Regions from separate parts of the Alteromonas sp. G4i35 genome, predicted to be linked through region 4. Evidence: predicted binding sites of a transcription regulator. Region 4 holds the regulator's gene; each other region holds the start of a gene.
What was found. The regulator sigma-54, encoded in region 4, starts transcription at its own class of promoters, with help from an activator protein. The targets are predictions, from matches to a motif close to GTTGGCACGNNNNTNGNNT.

Region 1 (4,424 bases), on a different contig from region 4:
ATCAGGATTAATAAGACGACGTAGCATAGGACGAATCACGAAGATGATAAGCACTATTATAACCAAGCCACCAACAACTAGCTTAAGAATTGGTAGAAATCCGGGCTGCTCCCAAATAGGCGCGTCTTCAATTTCCCCTGCGTCCATCCGAGTAAAGGGCACGCTTACAACTTCTAACGAATCACCACGGGTAACATCAAAGCCAATGCCGCCCTGTAAAAGCCTACGTATGTTGAGAATCTCTTCTTGTTTACGCGGTGTTGGCGTCATCGCACCGTCTTCACCCGCAACTTGGGTATAGTCCACCGCCACAGATACACTTAATCTGCGAATAACCCCGGTCTGTTTCTTGGTATGACTGATAGTGGTATCAAGTTCGTAGTTGCGTGTTGATTCTTTCGCTGTGCGCCCCGGCATAGTTTGTTGACTGCCGCCCACTGCATTTTCTGGAATGTTAGAATCTAATGGAGGTTGATTAGACAGTGCACCAGGAATACCGCCAACACCGCCACCTACGCTGTTTTCTTCCATTATCATTTCACTGCGAACCGCAGGTAAATCTGGGTTGTAGCTACGCTGTGTTTGTTCCATAGCTGTAAAGTCCATGGTAACGTCAGCTTGTGCTGTGTAGTTACCTATGCCCAATACTGGAATCAGTATCGCGTCAATTTTTTCTAAGTACTCTTGCTCACGCTGGCGCTCAATCTCGTATTCTTTTCTGGCACGAGCACTCATGGAATCTTGAGAGCCTGAGTTAAGCAGACGACCATTGCTGTCTGTTACGGTTACCTTAGACGGCTCCATGTTTTGCACTGCAGACGCCACGATATCGACAACAGCATCAACCTCTTCACCTGCAATAACGGCACCGCGCTTAGCCGTTAGCACAACGGTTGCCGACGCTTTCTTCTCTCTTCGCGCAAATACGTTCTCTTTAGGCATAGCTAACAAGACACGGGCTTTTTGAATGCTTGCGATATCTTCGATGGTAGCCGCGATTTGTTGCTCGCGGGCGTGTTTTAGACGTTCCATCTCAACACGCTGGCTCACACCAAACCCCATATCCTGCATAATGATATCGGTACCGGCATCAGAGGCCTTAGTTAACCCTTGGCGGGTCATGCCTAAACGAATATTTTGGAATTCGTCACTTCTTACGTAAACAATATTGCCTTCAAGCTTATAGTCGATTTGGTTCGCATCCATATAATCGAGGGTTTCAATAAGCTCTTGGGTTTCCATTTTCGCAAGTGGACGGTAATCAGGTTCTTGCGACCAGATAAGAATAAAAATAGCGATGGCGACGCAGATTACCAAAACAACCACAAGGGCCATTTGGCGCATCATATCTGCGCTACCTAAAGTGTCCATAAAACCAGATTTGTTTTCTGGCTCATTGTCCACTGCTTGATTTTGATCAGGAACCGTAAGGTTTGTACCTGTAGCTTCAGCCATAACCTACTCCACCTACACCGGCATATTCATTATTGTTTTATAGGCTTCAAGTACTTTGTTACGTACTTGAACAGTGGCTTCAAAAGCAATGCCCGCCTTTTCTTTCGTCAGCATAACTTGAGCTAGGCTTAAGTTAGGGTCGCCCATTTCAAAACGCTGCTGCGCGTCTTTTGATTCGAGCTGCATGCCGTTTACACCATCTACCGCATTCTTTAGCATGGTCGAGAAATCACTTGCCGAGCTATTAACTTCACTAAGCGGCTGCTGTTGAGGCTCATTAACTTGAAGACGAGTTTGCCCAATCATGTTCTGCATTTCTTGATACAAACTATTGGCTTTAACGTCCATAACCACTCCTAGTGCTTTTTCGAGACCGCCTGAACATCGGCGTATAACTTATGTATAGAGGGGATTTAGCAAAGGGCTTGCCAACTTTAAAAAGCTATACATATCAATAAGATAAATCAAAAATAAGAGGGTTAGCCAAATTTATGGCGTTTGACTTAGTGTGAGCAACAAAAAACCGCCGCCTTCTTTACTACAGAGGCGACGGATAAGGACGAGGAAACCGAAAGTGTAGAAAGCGACCTTATGCGGGCACTTCAATACCGTCTTCGCGCATGCGCGCTAATTTGTAACGAAGGGTTCTTGGACTAATGCCGAGCTTTTCTGCCACATCTTTACGCTTGCCGTTACACGACACCAATGTATCGAGGATAATTTGATGTTCTTGGTAGCGCAGCTCAGACCCTAGCCTATTTTCTTCAACATGCTCTTGCAGTGTTTCAACAGGTGCCGTCATGTCTTCGTCAATCATTAAATCGCTGGCGTCGATTTCATTGTGTTCACATAAAATAAGCGCCCGTTGAACCACGTTTTCTAGTTCGCGAACGTTCCCTGGCCAGCTGTATTGTGACAGCTTATTGCGTGCTGCTGCGCTTAACCTGATAGTACCCAGCCCTTGAGAACTAGCGTGACGCTGAACCAAGTGTTCGGCAAGAGGGACAATATCACCCGGACGTTCCGAAAGCGGGCGCCACTCGATAGGGAATACATTTAAGCGATAGTACAAATCTTCTCTGAACTCTCCCGCATCCACTGCTTTTCTCAAATCTCGGTTACTTGTAGCAATAACACGGACGTTGAGCTTAACGGTTTTACGTCCGCCAAGACGCTCTACTTCGCGCTCTTGTAACACGCGTAGCAGTTTAGCTTGAAGCGCCAAATCCATCTCGGTTATTTCATCAAGTAACAGCGTACCGTCTTGGGCTTGTTCAAATTTACCCGGGCAAGCTTGGATTGCGCCGGTGAACGCACCTTTTTCGTAACCAAACAAAGTCGCTTCTAGCATGTTCTCTGGTATGGCTGCACAGTTGATGGCGACAAATGGCGCATCACTTCGCGGCGACTGATCGTGAATATAGCGAGACAGCACTTCTTTACCCGAACCGCTTGGTCCCATTACCATCACAGTGGCGTCGGACTTCGCGACTTTGCGAGAAAGCTCAAGTAACTTCAAGCTTGAAGGGTCAGCAACAATAGGCGTGCGTGACTCTATTTTTTGAGCCGGCGCGTAGCGTCCCACTAAATTAAGCAGTACTTCTGGGGCAAACGGTTTGGATAGATAATCTGTTGCGCCATCGCGCATTGCCTGCACGGCATCATCAATAGTGGCATAGGCTGTCATCAACAGCACCGGCATATTGGGGTACTTGGTTTTGATACTCTTAAGTAGCGTTAAACCGCTCATTTCGCCCATTTGAATATCGCTTACCACTAAATCTACGGAGCGCGTAGACAGCACCATTAACGCTTCTTCAGCGCAGTCAGCAGCAACAACCTCATAGTTACCTAACAGAAGGGTGTCTAGGAGTGCTTCGCGTAATCCTGCGTCATCTTCAACAATTAAAATGGTAGTTTTAGACATTATTCTCTCCTATGACCTACGCAACATGAGTCAATGTTTGTGAAGATTGAGCGTTCACCACACACGGCAAAGACACACTAAAGCACGCCCCACCTTCTGGCATATTTGATACGCTAAGCAAACCGTTGTGGGCGTTTACGACGGATTTAACCACCGCAAGACCAAGGCCCGTGCCATGAGTTTTAGTTGTGAAAAACGGTTCAAAAATTTTGTTTTTGAGTTTATCCGGTACGCCAGGACCTTTATCTATAATGGCCACATGCAAACGTTCATCAGACACTGCAGTTTCTACGTGCACGCACTCCCCTTTCGGAGTAACTTGGCTCGCGTTGTGAACAAGGTTTAATAACGCGCCTTGAAGCGCTGTAAGATTACCGGTAATAGATACGTTTTTATCGAAGCCGCTAAAAGTTAGCGTTTGCTGTGCTTGAGCCGTCATGGTTTGGGCACTGCCTTCAATTGAAGTAAACAACTCTCCCAAGCTAATTTGGCTGACCACTTGTTCTTCCCCTGACTTAGCGAAAAGCAGCATGTCGTTAACCTGACTCTCTAGCTCTTTAAGCCTGTCAGTTAGCTTGTTTGCAAATTGAGTTTGTGCTTCTTGTCCCAAGCCTTTGCGCGTTAAATTAGACGCATAGAGCATGGCCGCAGAAAGAGGCGTACGAATTTGGTGAGCAAGGGATGCCACCATTTTTCCGAGAGAAGACAGGCGCTGCATATGACTCACGCGTGCTTGCAGCTGCCGCGTTTCGGTTAAGTCGGTAATAACAATTAATTGCCCAGGCTCATTTTCTAATGGCGTGATAGAAAGCTTCACTCGGCGACCGTCAACAAGTGAGACTTCGTGGCCGTCGTCAGCACGAGGCTTGAATGAGCGCGTGATAATACTTCGCCACACTTCCTCTTCCAGCGGTTCACCTAACAGTGCTTTCGCTTGTTCATTGGCTTGGCGCACTATCCCTTTACCGTCTATAACGATAACGCCAGCAGGCATTACCTGAAGTAAGTGCTCAAGTCGACTCGCCTGCAACCGTAAAGACGA
Region 2 (4,424 bases), on a different contig from region 4:
CTGGCACTTACGCTACCGCTAAAGCCTGTATTCAAGTCAAAAAGTGCTGAGGCATCAGAGTGAATGCGAAGCTTTCCGCCTAGCGTCTGCACACCTGCACTTACTGGCACAATCCCCCGGTAAAGGGTGGCGGTCAGTCCTGGTTCTGGCAGCACATGAGAAAGGGGCGAGTCCATGGCGTTTGGTCCTGCTCCAGCAATATCAACGCCATCAATGCTTACGCCAACTCGGTCACCATAAAGTCCTCTATACTGAATAAGCCCAGTGACTGGGCCGTTTCGAGATATCGACACGCCAGGTAATGTGGCAAGCTGATCGCCAAAGTCAGCGTCAATATTGCTGGTAGCACTAACAGACTCTTGCTCGATATTTTGCGTGCTAAGGGAAAGCGGTGTGCCAATAACGGTGACCACTTCTGTCGAAGTGTTATCGGCTAAGTCGATGGTGTTTGCGTAAATGTGTACGGGCGCGCACGCAGTGAATACGGCAAGCGCAATGATAGATTGCTTCATAACAATTCCATTTTAAAAAACGAGTGTTGTGCATGGTGAAAGCATGCATGTTCAGTGTGTTTGGGAGGTTGTTATGCGTGTGGTGGGGCACGACTTAGCGGCGCCGCGTAAGCAAAATCTGTAAAGGGCTTAGCCGCTAAACGCGCGACTAAAGCGCGATAGCGAACCAGCGATAGTAAAGGTAATGTGGCATGTAGTGGCTCGTCAACCTGAGGTAAGTCGGCTAACGTGCCATTGGTACAGTCAACGTGCTCGGCGGGTGCTTTGAGCAGTTCGGGGCTAACAAAAACGAACTCACCTTCAAACTCAGTGGCGCTAATTGAAATGTAGCGCATGGTCTTGCCAGTACAAATAAGTTCAATATCTTCACCTACAAACGCACGTGCTTGCTGCATAGTATGGGCAGCAAGGCCAAGTGCTAATGCATTTTGCAAAAGCATACAAAGGCAAAGTGTTAGTGTAAGTAGGCGTCTTAAAGTCATTTTTCTTTATCTGGTTAGCGCCTTTTTATCATAGCCTGCGTTTTGGTAATTTTTCTACCTATTATTTTTTACGTATCTCCAACCCCCGCTTTTTTCAGCTTTCTGTAAAGTGTACGGGTACTCACTCCCAGCGCTTGTGCAAGTTGCTGGGTATCGCCTTCAAAAGACGTGTGAACCTGACGTAAGTATTGGCGTTCCAATTCGTCTAAGGTCACAACGTTACTGTGAGATGAAGAGGCATCATTGATAGCATCAGAGCTTATGTTATCGAGCTCGGGTAAGTCTGTATCGTAAATAACGGTTTCATCAGCCAGTAAAATAGCTTGGTCTACAATGTTTTTGAGTTCGCGAATATTGCCTGGGAACGGGTAGTTGGTTAGTTTTTCTAGCGCGTTTTTATGAAACCGTTTTTTCTCTTTAGACATTGCCAAAAAATGCGCGGCTATCAGTGCTATATCTGATTTTCTTTGTCTTAAAGAAGGGAGGTTGATAGGAAAACCGGCAATGCGGTAGTAGAGGTCTTGTCTGAATTCGCCCGTTTCCACCATGTGCTTTAGATTTTTGTGTGATGCACACACTAAACGAAAATCAGCCTTTTTAGACACTGTGCTTCCTACAGGTCGATAAGTTTGAGACTCGAACAGCCGCAGAAGCTTTACTTGTGTGGAAAGTGGGATATCGCCGACTTCATCAAAAAACAATGTGCCGCCTTCCGCTGCTTCTACGAGCCCTTTCTTATTTGTGGTTGCGCCTGTAAATGCCCCTTTTTCATAACCGAATAGTTCGCTTTCAAGCAGCGTGTCAGACATGCCGGTACACTCGATGACAACAAATGGTTTGCCAGCACGGTGACTACTCGAGTGAAGTGCTTGGGACACCAGCTCTTTACCCGTGCCGGTTTCGCCAAACAGTAGTACTGAAATATCTGAGTTAGCGGCGCGATTTATTTTGTTTAGCATTGCTTTAAATGCTTCTGATTCGCCGACCATCTTTCCTGCTGAAGGTCGGTTTGAGGCAAACGAAAGCTTATCGAGTATTTCCAAGAAACCTAATAATTCTCCGCTACCGTCGAAGATCGGGCGCATGAGGATGTCGCAGTAGCTTTGACCCTCACTGGTGGTATGAACGTGTACTACGCTAGCCGCTCGTCCTGTGGCTTTACTCTCTTGCATGGGGCAATGCTCGCCGCACTTATCGCAAGGTTTGCTGTTGCGGTGAGAGACTTGATAGCAGGTGCTAAAGCCAAGCTTTATATCCACAGGGTAGGTGTCTCTGTAGGGCTGGTTGACAGCTTCAATAACGTAGCTTGGGTTAATGAAGATTGCGGGTTTATCTATCGCATCTATCATTGCTTGTACTATGGATATATTCATGGGTAGCTGAATATTAGTTTGTTCTAATTTAATTTTGGCAATTTATCATATTGGCATAGAGCTTGTTCACTGTTTGAGACAAACGGCAATACTTCGGTAGCAACTCATTCAATTCCAAAGAGAGTTTTATAATGAAAAATAGCGTAATGCTGGTGGTGATAAGCTTATTGGCAAGTAGTGCTCATTCATTGGCAGATACAGTGACTGCCAATGAGAAAAAAAGTGAAAACAGTGTACAGGAAAAAGTCAAAGAAGCGCGATTACACGCAAAAGCACTGGGAGGCGCGCTAAAGTCACGACTACAGCAAGCAATTCAATCCGGAGGGCTAGAGGCTGGCGTTAACGAATGCCAGATTGCAGCGGCTCCTATTGCTCTGGCGCTTAGTCAAAATGGGTGGGAGGTTGGGCGTACCGCGCTGAAAGTAAGGAACCCAAACAATGCGGCAGATCAATGGGAGCGTGAGCAGTTGGCGTGGTTTTCACAATTACTGACCAAAGCTAAGCAAGACAATTTGGCCCCTAAAAGACCTATTGAAACTTATCAATACGATAGCGAAAGCGGTGAGTTTAGGTACATGATGGCGATTGAACAAGGTCAGGTGTGCATGGCATGCCACGGAGCCAATGTGGCACCTTCAGTAAAACAATCCATTCTAAAGCACTATCCCAGTGATCAAGCTACAGGGTTTGAATTGGGAGAATTACGAGGCGCGTTCACACTCTCATATACCCCTTAACTTTTCCTTATACTCCACTTTTTGACAATCTGCTAAGCAGCCTTTCTCTTGTGCCATATTTGTCACCTAAATGACAAATATGGCGAATGCATCGCCATCAATTGTTGCGTTGGATCAATAAGCCACACGCTCGGTCGTGGAATAATTTATCTGCACAGTACGAAAATACCGCCGTTTATCGGTAATTGCGCTTTAGCAGCCAAATTACTGATGTATGGCATAAACCGTGCTCTTGCCATGCGGCATATTCATGTGTTCATCACTGAATTTTAAACCACTTTTCTGCTAAGCGTTTAACGCGCACACGAAATACAAGGGAGATAACCCATGAGCGATACGTTAATAGAACTATCGCGGTGGCAATTTGCATTAACTGCAATGTTCCACTTTATATTTGTACCCTTAACTTTGGGGCTTAGTTTCTTACTTGCCATTATGGAATCGGTATACGTAATGACGGGTAAAGAAATTTATAAGCAGATGACCCAATTCTGGGGAAAGCTGTTTGGAATTAACTTTGCCATTGGTGTAGCCACAGGCTTAACCATGGAATTCCAGTTCGGAATGAATTGGTCTTACTATTCTCACTATGTAGGCGATATCTTCGGTGCGCCACTTGCCATCGAAGGCCTAATGGCCTTTTTCCTGGAATCTACCTTCGTGGGGTTGTTCTTCTTTGGCTGGGACAAAATGTCAAAGGTGAAGCATCTGATGGCGACTTGGCTGGTGGCCATTGGTTCAAACTTCTCTGCACTGTGGATCTTGATTGCTAACGGCTGGATGCAATACCCGGTAGGCGCTGAATTTAATTTTGAAGCCATGCGTATGGAAATGACCAGCTTTGCTGAGGTTATTTTTAACCCCGTAGCACAGGTCAAATTTGTTCACACTGTATCAGCAGGTTACGTGACCGGCGCAATGTTTGTGTTGGCAATTTCAAGTTACTACCTGCTTAATCATAAGCATATCGCCTTTGCGCGCCGTTCGTTCGCCATAGCTGCTAGCTTCGGCCTAGCCTCAACGCTTTCTGTGATCGTGCTAGGTGATGAAAGTGGTTATGAGCTTGGTGATGTACAAAAAGTGAAGCTGGCAGCAGTTGAAGCTGAGTACGAAACCCATCCTGCACCTGCGCCGTTTACTGTGTTTGGTATTCCAAACGACGAAAAGCAGGAAACCGAGTACGCCCTTCAAATTCCTTGGGCAATGGGCATTATTGCTACCCGTTCGTTAACCGAAGAAGTAAAAGGTATTAAGGATCTTAAAGAAGAGAATCGCGAGCGTATTCTAAGCGGAATTAAAGCCTATGAAGTACTTGATGAT
Region 3 (4,424 bases), on a different contig from region 4:
AGACAAGTGCTAACCCTATTGCATTCAAACGCGAACTCACAGATTCTCTCCAACGCATTTCAACAATTGTTTGCACAAGCGAGAAAGTAAATGACGTTACTCGAGTTGGTGGTGTGGCTAGTTATTGGATTTACTGGCTATCAGTTTTGGCGCATTAGAGCCATTTCCGAGCAAACAAATACGTATCTAAAGCAATACTGCGATAAACATGATTTGCAGTTGTTGAGTGTGGCGAGAGCTAAAACACGATTTTCATTCAAATATGGAAAGCCTGACTGGCACAGTGTATTCAACTTTGAGTTCTCGAGTAATGGTGAGGACCGATATACTGGGGAAGTTGAATTGATAGGTGTAAGGGTTATGCGAACAGAGGTGCCGCCGCATAGGGTTTAAGCTTCTATGTCAAAAAGCGTGAGCGGCTCCTAATTCACCATTCAGGTCAGGTTTTACATAACAAGTGCATACGGATTGGTAATAAACAACGCAAAAAAAAGGGGAACCTAGCGGCTCCCCTTTTTCCTGGAATTTTGAGTATCCTTCTCCGCGATCCTTTGCGACTAAAATCTTCCCGATTAAAATCCGTATACGCCCCTTTCCATCTAATCTCGCGCCTTCCTGTGCGAGCTACACATCCATGCGTAGGTCCCTTTCCTTTTATCCTAATTTACTGCACATCCTTCATACAGTGTTCCTCTTCCTGAGGCTGTCCTTGTCAGACTCCGCTGACGTTCCCTTCCCTCATTCCATTATTTGCTGTACATCCTGCTACAGCTTTGCCAATCCCTTAGCATGTCCTTCTTTCGTCCTTGGTTTGCTCGTCCATGCAAACTAGAAATTCCTTAATGGCTATCCTGCCGTTGGCTTCTTGCCTCTAGCTCCTTGCTAGCTCTCGTCCATTTTTCCCTGCTACATCCTGTATGCGAAGTCCTTTCACATTTTACGTCCCTGAATCCCTTTATATCCTTTAAAATCCGTTTCTAACATCCTGTTAATGCAGTGTCCTATCTGCTTTCCTTTCCCTTTCCCCACTGCCTTGTGGGAGTCTCATCCTTAAGTTGTCCTAACTTATTCCGTTGATGATCCTTGACTCAATCCGTGACTCGTCGTGTTTCCTTGTGACATGTTCATAGTATCCCTTCCAATTATTACCGCCATATTGAATTACAGAGATTTAAGAAAGATTCTTGTACGACTTTTGACTAATTTTTAAAAACTTCAATATAATCAATAACTTTATACTTTAGTATAAATTAATCTTTCATCATTTAGGTAAGATCACTCACAGCGTTTGTAGGAAATGTCTTACAAACGCTGTAGTAAATTTGGTGTAAAGATTGGAACTGCAACGTATGACGTTTTTGTAGGAGTATCACAACGAATAAAAAAACATCATTTTAGCCTGAACATCACCTCACCGTTCACATGAGAAAGGCTTAGTTGTCCTACAACCTGATAATTGTCATCGTTAAAGAAAGCGCGATGTTTTTCTATAGTCACGAATACCGAAACACCCTCACTTTTTTCATCTTCCTCTACCACGCTATCAATAGCGCCAAGTAGAATATGCCCAAGCCCATGATGTTGATAATCTGGATGCACTGCGATGAAACTCAGCATGTGGAAGTTATCGGCGGGAACTAATGCTCGCACTTTTTCTTCTTTCTCTAGCATTTGCTTTGTACCGAACAAACCTGCCGTTAAAAGCATCCGCAATCTCCAGTGCCAGTAACGTCCTGAACCAAATGCTGCATCGGGCGCGGTCAAGCATGCAACGGCAATAAGCCGCTCATCATCGAACAGGCCAATCATCGGCTGCTCTGCAACCCAAAATGCATTGAGCTCTTCACGGATAGCTGACCGTAGACGGCTTTCATAACCTTCTTTTTCTGCTTGGAAAATGTCAATGAACAATGGGTCATCTACATACGCATTGTAAAGAATAGAGGCGGCAACTTTGAGATCATCTACAGATAGATAGATGGCTTTAACCGTGTCTTGCAAGGGGGCTATTGCATTATTAATAGCATCAGTATTCATCAGGGGCTCCTTGTACGCAAAGTTATACAGCTGCTTTTACCCATTTAAACAAAATGAGAGAAGTGGACACTACCGCACAACTTTTATCATTGCGCCAACCACCCACTTAAACTGATTAAACTTTAGCCTACGCGAAAAACCCCTGCATGTTAACTTTTTATTAACATTTAAAAACAGTAAGTAATGCCTACTTTCGTAATCAATTACCAACTAACGATTATTAGTGCATTAGGCTATAAGCACTGTCACCCCAGCCAACTAAGTTTCCATTTCTGAAAACCAACGGCGTGCACTCGTCTTTTGTGGTGATACCATCGCCCATCGTTTTTTGAGTTCGGTAGTAAAGTACGCGATATGTGCCGTCTTGCTTTTCGAACAGTTCATTGAAATCCGCAACGCCCATTTTTCTCAATACACTTTCGTAAGTTGTCCCTGTTTCAAGATTCGCAATGTGTTTACGATTGTTAAACTCTCTGTCTTCCCAATCAGCACCATAGTGACTATCTGAACCGCCACCTACTGATACGACACAACCTGAAAGCAAAACTGAAGATGCCAAAGCTACTGAAAGAAGAACCGTTTTCATGTGAATTCCTTAATTATGTGTGTTGTTTTTATTCGATACTACGCCTACTTTGTGAACCGACACTGAATAGACATAAATACGCTAACGTAAGAACCACTGCGTTTATGCGTGATAATGTAAGTTATGATTGGTAAACAAGATTAAGGCCAAAAATTAAATCATTGATTTTTATAATAATCTTAATAACACCATTCTACGAAGACTTGGAAAAATGGTGAAATCAGTAACTTATTAGTGAAATTGACTACGTAGACAGGCTACACTGCGACTATTCATGACTTTGAACCATTTTCGTATTATGAGTAACTCTAACCTGCAGCAACTTCACGTTTTGTGCCTTCAAATGCATAAAGAAGGAAAAACACCGTCCGTAGGCATTTTACGTGCAAAAGCTCCCTTTAAGGTATCGGTAACCGAAGCTATTGAAGCGATTAAGCGATTTAACGCACACAAACCTAAGCTAGAGGTATCTAACGAAGAAAACGTAGCGCAACAAAATCCTGTTGCCACAACTGATGAGCCGGGCAATTTGCATGCACGGGTAGAGACGTTAGAAAAAGAAGTGGCGGAGTTAAAGCGGGCGCTACATCAAATTATTAACGCCCAATAGCTTTTAGTCTTGCAGGCCGGTAATTTTAGGTCTGATTGACGTCAGTCAAAGCATTAACGTCATATAGCAGGTGTAAGTTGCTCAATAAACACCGCAAGAGATGGCGCAAGAATTTTGGCAGGCTCTCTGCCAACCTGCTCAAGTGCCACTTCGCCACTTTCGTTGACAACGGTTAAAATAAAATCTTCTTCGTCAGTTAAACCAAAAAACAATGTTGGCGCTTGCCTAAGTCTTTGCTTCATCAACAAATGCCCAATCAAGTTTTGCTGTAATCTTTCAAAATCTTCGGTATTGAAAACTTGAAGCAATTCACAGCGACCTTGCGGGGCGTTAGCCTTTAAATTATCGCTGTAGTAACGAGTAAAATACTCGCAGTAGTCAGGATTTAGCTTTAGCGATAATGCCTCTTCAACATTACTGAAAGACTGCACAGGCGATTGAAGCGTAGGAGACCATCTTACAAGTTCACCGTCTTGCGCCGTCGTCTCATAGCACGGCGAGGGCCACTCGCTATCAAATGCTATCTTGAGTCCCTCCGCCTCGGCTTGTTCGACATAAGATGATACAAATTTATCTAATTGTGCTGAAATTGTTAGAGCCATTATGACGTTACCTACGTATTTTTGGGGTACACTATACAACTAAACAGTTAAGTCAATACTGGGGTTAATTCTACTGCGCTGTAAGACTGTGTGTCGCTGTGCAGTTCAACAATTTAAATCCCGCGTAGATGCATAAAAGGTTCTTATGTCGACGGACAACTCACCTCAAAAAATTACTATCTCTGCACCTGATGACCTCTCTTTGGGTAAACAGGTTGACTATGAATTTGAATATAATCCTGACTTGTTGCAAGGCGTGCCGCGCAGTCTAAGTCGTGATACGTTGAACTTGGCCGGCTCAGGTTTACCTTTTGATGGTATCGACACTTGGACAGGATACGAACTTTCTTGGCTTAATTTAAAGGGTAAACCTAATGTGGCAATTTTAGAATGCCACGTTCCTATTACCTCAAAGAACCTAATCGAATCAAAATCATTTAAGCTATATTTGAATAGCTTCAACCAAACAAAATTCGCTTCAGCAGAGGACGTACGACAAGTGCTTCAAGCGGATTTGTCAGCGTGCGCAGGGGAGCCTGTCGAGGTAAAACTAATTCTTCCAGAGCAGTTTTCTTCGCTACAATTCCAA
Region 4 (4,424 bases):
TCGCAATTATGATGAGTCTGTCATGATAATTGCGTAGGTTTTGCGCAGGATTTTAAGATAACTGCGCTAAGTGTCGATTAATTGGTCAATGGATTGGGCAAGTAATACTATTCGTCTTCGTTAAATCTGCCCTCAATAAGCTCTTCAATAGCTGCAAGTGCATCAACAGCATCACTGCCGTCCACAATCACGTCTACCTGTTCACCTTGATGGCTTTCAAGCATCATTAATCCCAATACACTGCTTGCGTCTGCTTCTTTATCGCCTTTTTTTAAGATGATTTTAGCGTCGAATTGATTAGCCAGTTTAACCAGTTGGGTCGCCGCTCTTGCATGCAACCCTAACTTATTGACGATAGTTAGCGTTTTTTGAATAGTCATTACTGATTCAGCTCTCTATGGCGAATTTGAACATCAGGGTGTATTTCACTGAAGGTTTTCGACAGGGTCTGTGCGATATAAACCGAACGGTGTTGCCCGCCAGTACAGCCAATGGCTACGGTTACGTAACTTCTGTTATTGCGCTCTAAATGAGGCAGCCATGTCGTTATTAAATTCTGAATTTGCCAAATGAACTTGGTCACTACAGGCTGCGACCCCAAAAATACTTCTACTGGTGCGTCTAATCCGGTCAGATGTTTAAGGTCGGGCTCCCAGTGGGGGTTAGGTAAAAAGCGGGCATCAAAAACGTAATCCGCATCTTTAGGAATGCCGTGCTTAAAGCCAAACGACTCAAACACAAGCACAAGGCGTGAGCTTTTCTTACCCAGGATACGCTCTCGAATTAACTCTGCCAGTTGGTGAATGGTAAGCTTATCTGTATCTAGATATAAATCTGCGCGCTCAGCAATAGGAGCAAGTAGCGCAGACTCGGCTTTAATGGCTTCTGAAAGCGACTTATTGAGCTTGGCAAGAGGGTGAAGACGACGTGTTTCGCTAAAACGCTTAACCAGTACATCATCGCTCGCGTCAATGTAAACAATGGTCATCGACCACGAAGAAGGCAGGTAGTCTAGAATTTCTACCAAATCGTCAGGATTTTTGGGTAAGTTTCTCACATCGATACTTACCGCAACCTGATCGTACTCGTCAACAACTGTATGGGTTAAAGTGGGAAGTAAGTTTACCGGTATATTATCAACACAGTAATAACCTAAATCTTCCAATGCGCGAAGTGCGACAGACTTACCAGACCCTGAACGACCACTGATTATTATCAGCTTCACCTACTTTCTCCCTAATACTCTGGTTTTATCACATACGCGTTGTTGAATTAGGCGCCCACTAAACGGTTAATAGGCGCTTAATGTTTAACTTAATGCAGATAGAATATCGTCGCTTGTCGTTGCGCGACGTATTGCTTTAATCGTTTCTTTGTCGCTTAGTTTACCAGCCACGGTGGCCAGCGTTTGAAGGTGTCCTTCGGTCTGTTCCTCGGGAACGAGTAGCGCAAAAAAGATGTCTACGGGTTTCTCGTCAAGGGCGTCGAAGTCGATTGCTGGCGTGCTGGTTACAACAATGGCGATCACTTTTTCAAGGCCCGGCAGGCGCCCGTGGGGCAGGGCGATACCATTGCCAATGCCTGTACTACCCATACGCTCTCGAGCCATCAAACTGTTGAGTACCGTTGCCTGATCAATGTTCTCGTTTTGCTTGGCAGCGATATCAGCGATGATCTCAAGAATTCGCTTTTTACTATTACACTGAACCGCACACTCGGTGCGGTCCAGACTTACGATGGCTTGTATATCCATGCTTAATTAACTACTAATGTTTTTTCAGTTTTTCCTTATGCTTGATTACCTGCCGGTCGAGTTTATCAACCATGCTGTCAATCGCCGCATACATGTCGGTATTTTCTGAGGATGCGAATACTTCAGCGCCACTTAAATGAACGGTCGCTTCGGCTTTTTGATTTAATTTTTCAACGTTCAGGATGACATGCACATTAGAAATGTGATCAAAGTGACGTTCAAGTTTGCTGAACTTCGTATCGACATAATTACGCAAAGAGTCGGTGATTTCGACATGATGACCAGTAAGGTTGATTTGCATATTTCGTCTTCCTTATATTATTAAGCCCGATTAAATAAGGCTTTTGCGTTGGTTCGACGGCGGGATCGACAACGATTCCCGGTACTTTGCTATTGTTCGCCGGGCAACTTTAATGCCTTGTTCGGCCAACAATGAAGCAATCTTGCTATCACTTAGCGGCTTGCTAGGCTTTTCAGCGGCCACTAATTTCTTGATCAATGCACGAATCGCTGTAGATGAACATTCACCACCAGACTCTGTTGCAACGTGGCTTGAGAAGAAATACTTCAATTCGAAGATTCCACGTGGCGTATGCATGTACTTTTGCGTTGTCACTCGCGAAATAGTGGATTCGTGCATATCTACCATTTCTGCGACATCATTTAGCACCATTGGTTTCATCATTTCCGGGCCGTGCTCAAAAAAGCCCATTTGCTGCTGCACAATGCAGTTTGCAACCTTCATTAAGGTTTCGTTACGAGATTCAAGGCTCTTTATGAACCACTTAGCCTCTTGCATGTGTGAGCGGATGAATTGTGAATCGCTACTATTCTTGGCACGGCGACTCATTGCAGCGTATTGTTGATTTACGCTTAATTTAGGCAGACTGTCGGGGTTCAGCTCAACCACCCAACGGCCATTTTTCTTAGTTACTGAGACATCAGGAATAACGTACTCAGGCTCTTTAGTAACTAAAGCACTACCTGGGCGAGGATTCAAGGTTTGCAGTAAACGCATTGCCTCGCGTAGCTGATCTTCTTTCAATCGGCTTTTACGCATAAGCGTACGATAGTCTTTGCTGCTCAGTAAGTCAGAGTACTCTTCAATTAGTTGCTTTGCTTCAGCAAGCCACGGTGTGTCTTCTGAAAATTGGCGCAATTGCACCATCAAACATTCTTGTGGAGAGCGTGAGCCAGAACCAATAGGGTCGAACATCTGAATGCGCTTTAGCACACATTCTATTTCGTCCATTTCAATCGGCTCTTCCATATCATCATCGTTAACCGCTTCTAAAATATCATCAAGGGTAACGGTTAAATAACCTGACTCGTCAATAGAGTCGATGATTGCTGTAGCGATTGCGCGATCGGTATCCGAGAAATGGGTAAGGCGCATTTGCCAAAGAAGGTGCTCTTGAATATCTTCAGTAGTCTCACCTTGGAAGATTTGCTCGTCGTCATTGGATGGACCCGGAGCAGGCGAAGATGAAGCAGAATAGTATTCGTCCCATGTGCTGTCGATTGGCAGCTCATCGGGAAGATCGTTTTTCTCAAGTGCATCGCCGGCTTCTAACGTGTCACTAGATGCAGAAGCAGTGGCCTCAGAACCGCTGTCATCGTTGTCGATATTGTTCTTTTCTAGTTGCGGCTCGTCGTTACCTTCTTCAACTTCTAATAGCGGATTAGAATCGAGCGCTTCTTGGATCTCTTGTTGAAGATCAAGTGTAGAAAGCTGCAGCAGTTTAATGGCCTGCTGAAGCTGTGGTGTCATGGTAAGTTGTTGGCTAAATTTTAGCTGTAAAGATGGTTTCATCTACGTCTTATTTAAATGCTCTAAATTGAATATACCAGAGCGAAACTGAAAAATGACAATTCGGTTACATTAACTATAGCCTGAATTGTTCGCCTAGGTATACATCCCTTACTTTTTGATTACTTAAAACCTGTTCCGCCGTTCCTTGCGCAATAAGCTCGCCATGACTCACAATGTACGCCTTTTCACAAACATCCAATGTCTCTCGTACGTTATGGTCCGTGATAAGGATTCCAATACCCCTATCGCGAAGATGTTGTATTATCTTCTTTATATCATTAACTGATATTGGATCAACACCAGCAAATGGTTCGTCTAACAAAATAAATTGCGGTTTTGCTGCCAGAGCGCGGGCAATCTCAACGCGACGGCGTTCGCCCCCTGACAAACTCATCCCCGTACTATTACGTATATGGTTAATATTAAATTCATCAAGTAGCGCATCTGCTTCTTCTTCTTGCTGTTGTGAATTTAAATCTTTACGGGTTTGCAAAATGGCCATGATATTTTCATGCACTGTGAGCTTTCTGAAAATAGAGGCTTCCTGCGGTAGGTAGCCAATTCCGCGGCGTGCGCGCTCGTGCATGGGCTGATGAGTTAGCTCATTGTCGTCGATTTCAATTTTGCCTTTATCCAGATTCACTAAACCAACAATCATGTAGAATGTGGTGGTCTTACCAGCGCCATTTGGGCCAAGAAGACCAACAATTTGACCCGTTGAGACAGACAGACTTACATCTCGAACAACCTGTCTTGACTTGTAAGCCTTAGCAAGATTTTTAGCGCTCAAAGTTGCCATTGCTATTCATTGCCCTCGTTGTCTTTTTTGTCTTTCTTAGACGAAGTTTTGCGAATGGT

Region 1: a site for sigma-54 is predicted at 1,870-1,888, ahead of fliE (flagellar hook-basal body complex protein FliE). Genes of this name have one in related genera too.
Region 2: a site for sigma-54 is predicted at 2,417-2,435, ahead of ACFI6L_RS11480 (Tll0287-like domain-containing protein). Genes of this name have one in related genera too.
Region 3: a site for sigma-54 is predicted at 2,756-2,774, ahead of ACFI6L_RS12415 (DUF3192 domain-containing protein). Genes of this name have one in related genera too.

What each region holds. Positions count from the first base shown of each region.
Region 1 is NZ_JBHNZD010000004.1:48,178-52,601, reverse strand. It holds gene fliF (flagellar basal-body MS-ring/collar protein FliF) at 1-1,455, opposite strand, end outside; gene fliE (flagellar hook-basal body complex protein FliE) at 1,468-1,803, opposite strand; gene ACFI6L_RS03145 (sigma-54-dependent transcriptional regulator) at 2,045-3,382, opposite strand; gene ACFI6L_RS03140 (sensor histidine kinase) at 3,399-4,424, opposite strand, start outside.
Region 2 is NZ_JBHNZD010000015.1:94,739-99,162, reverse strand. It holds gene ACFI6L_RS11495 (TonB-dependent receptor plug domain-containing protein) at 1-512, opposite strand, end outside; gene ACFI6L_RS11490 (hypothetical protein) at 584-994, opposite strand; gene ACFI6L_RS11485 (sigma-54 interaction domain-containing protein) at 1,063-2,343, opposite strand; gene ACFI6L_RS11480 (Tll0287-like domain-containing protein) at 2,499-3,104, shown strand; gene ACFI6L_RS11475 (cytochrome ubiquinol oxidase subunit I) at 3,432-4,424, shown strand, end outside.
Region 3 is NZ_JBHNZD010000017.1:57,251-61,674, forward strand. It holds gene ACFI6L_RS12400 (DUF3549 family protein) at 1-90, shown strand, start outside; gene ACFI6L_RS12405 (DUF3301 domain-containing protein) at 91-393, shown strand; gene ACFI6L_RS12410 (GNAT family N-acetyltransferase) at 1,390-2,037, opposite strand; gene ACFI6L_RS12415 (DUF3192 domain-containing protein) at 2,258-2,623, opposite strand; gene ACFI6L_RS12420 (hypothetical protein) at 2,922-3,233, shown strand; gene syd (SecY-interacting protein) at 3,293-3,835, opposite strand; gene queF (NADPH-dependent 7-cyano-7-deazaguanine reductase QueF) at 3,981-4,424, shown strand, end outside.
Region 4 is NZ_JBHNZD010000025.1:72,164-76,587, reverse strand. It holds gene ACFI6L_RS16165 (HPr family phosphocarrier protein) at 108-380, opposite strand; gene rapZ (RNase adapter RapZ) at 380-1,225, opposite strand; gene ptsN (PTS IIA-like nitrogen regulatory protein PtsN) at 1,310-1,753, opposite strand; gene hpf (ribosome hibernation promoting factor) at 1,767-2,054, opposite strand; gene ACFI6L_RS16145 (RNA polymerase factor sigma-54) at 2,085-3,566, opposite strand; gene lptB (LPS export ABC transporter ATP-binding protein) at 3,640-4,365, opposite strand; gene lptA (lipopolysaccharide transport periplasmic protein LptA) at 4,368-4,424, opposite strand, start outside.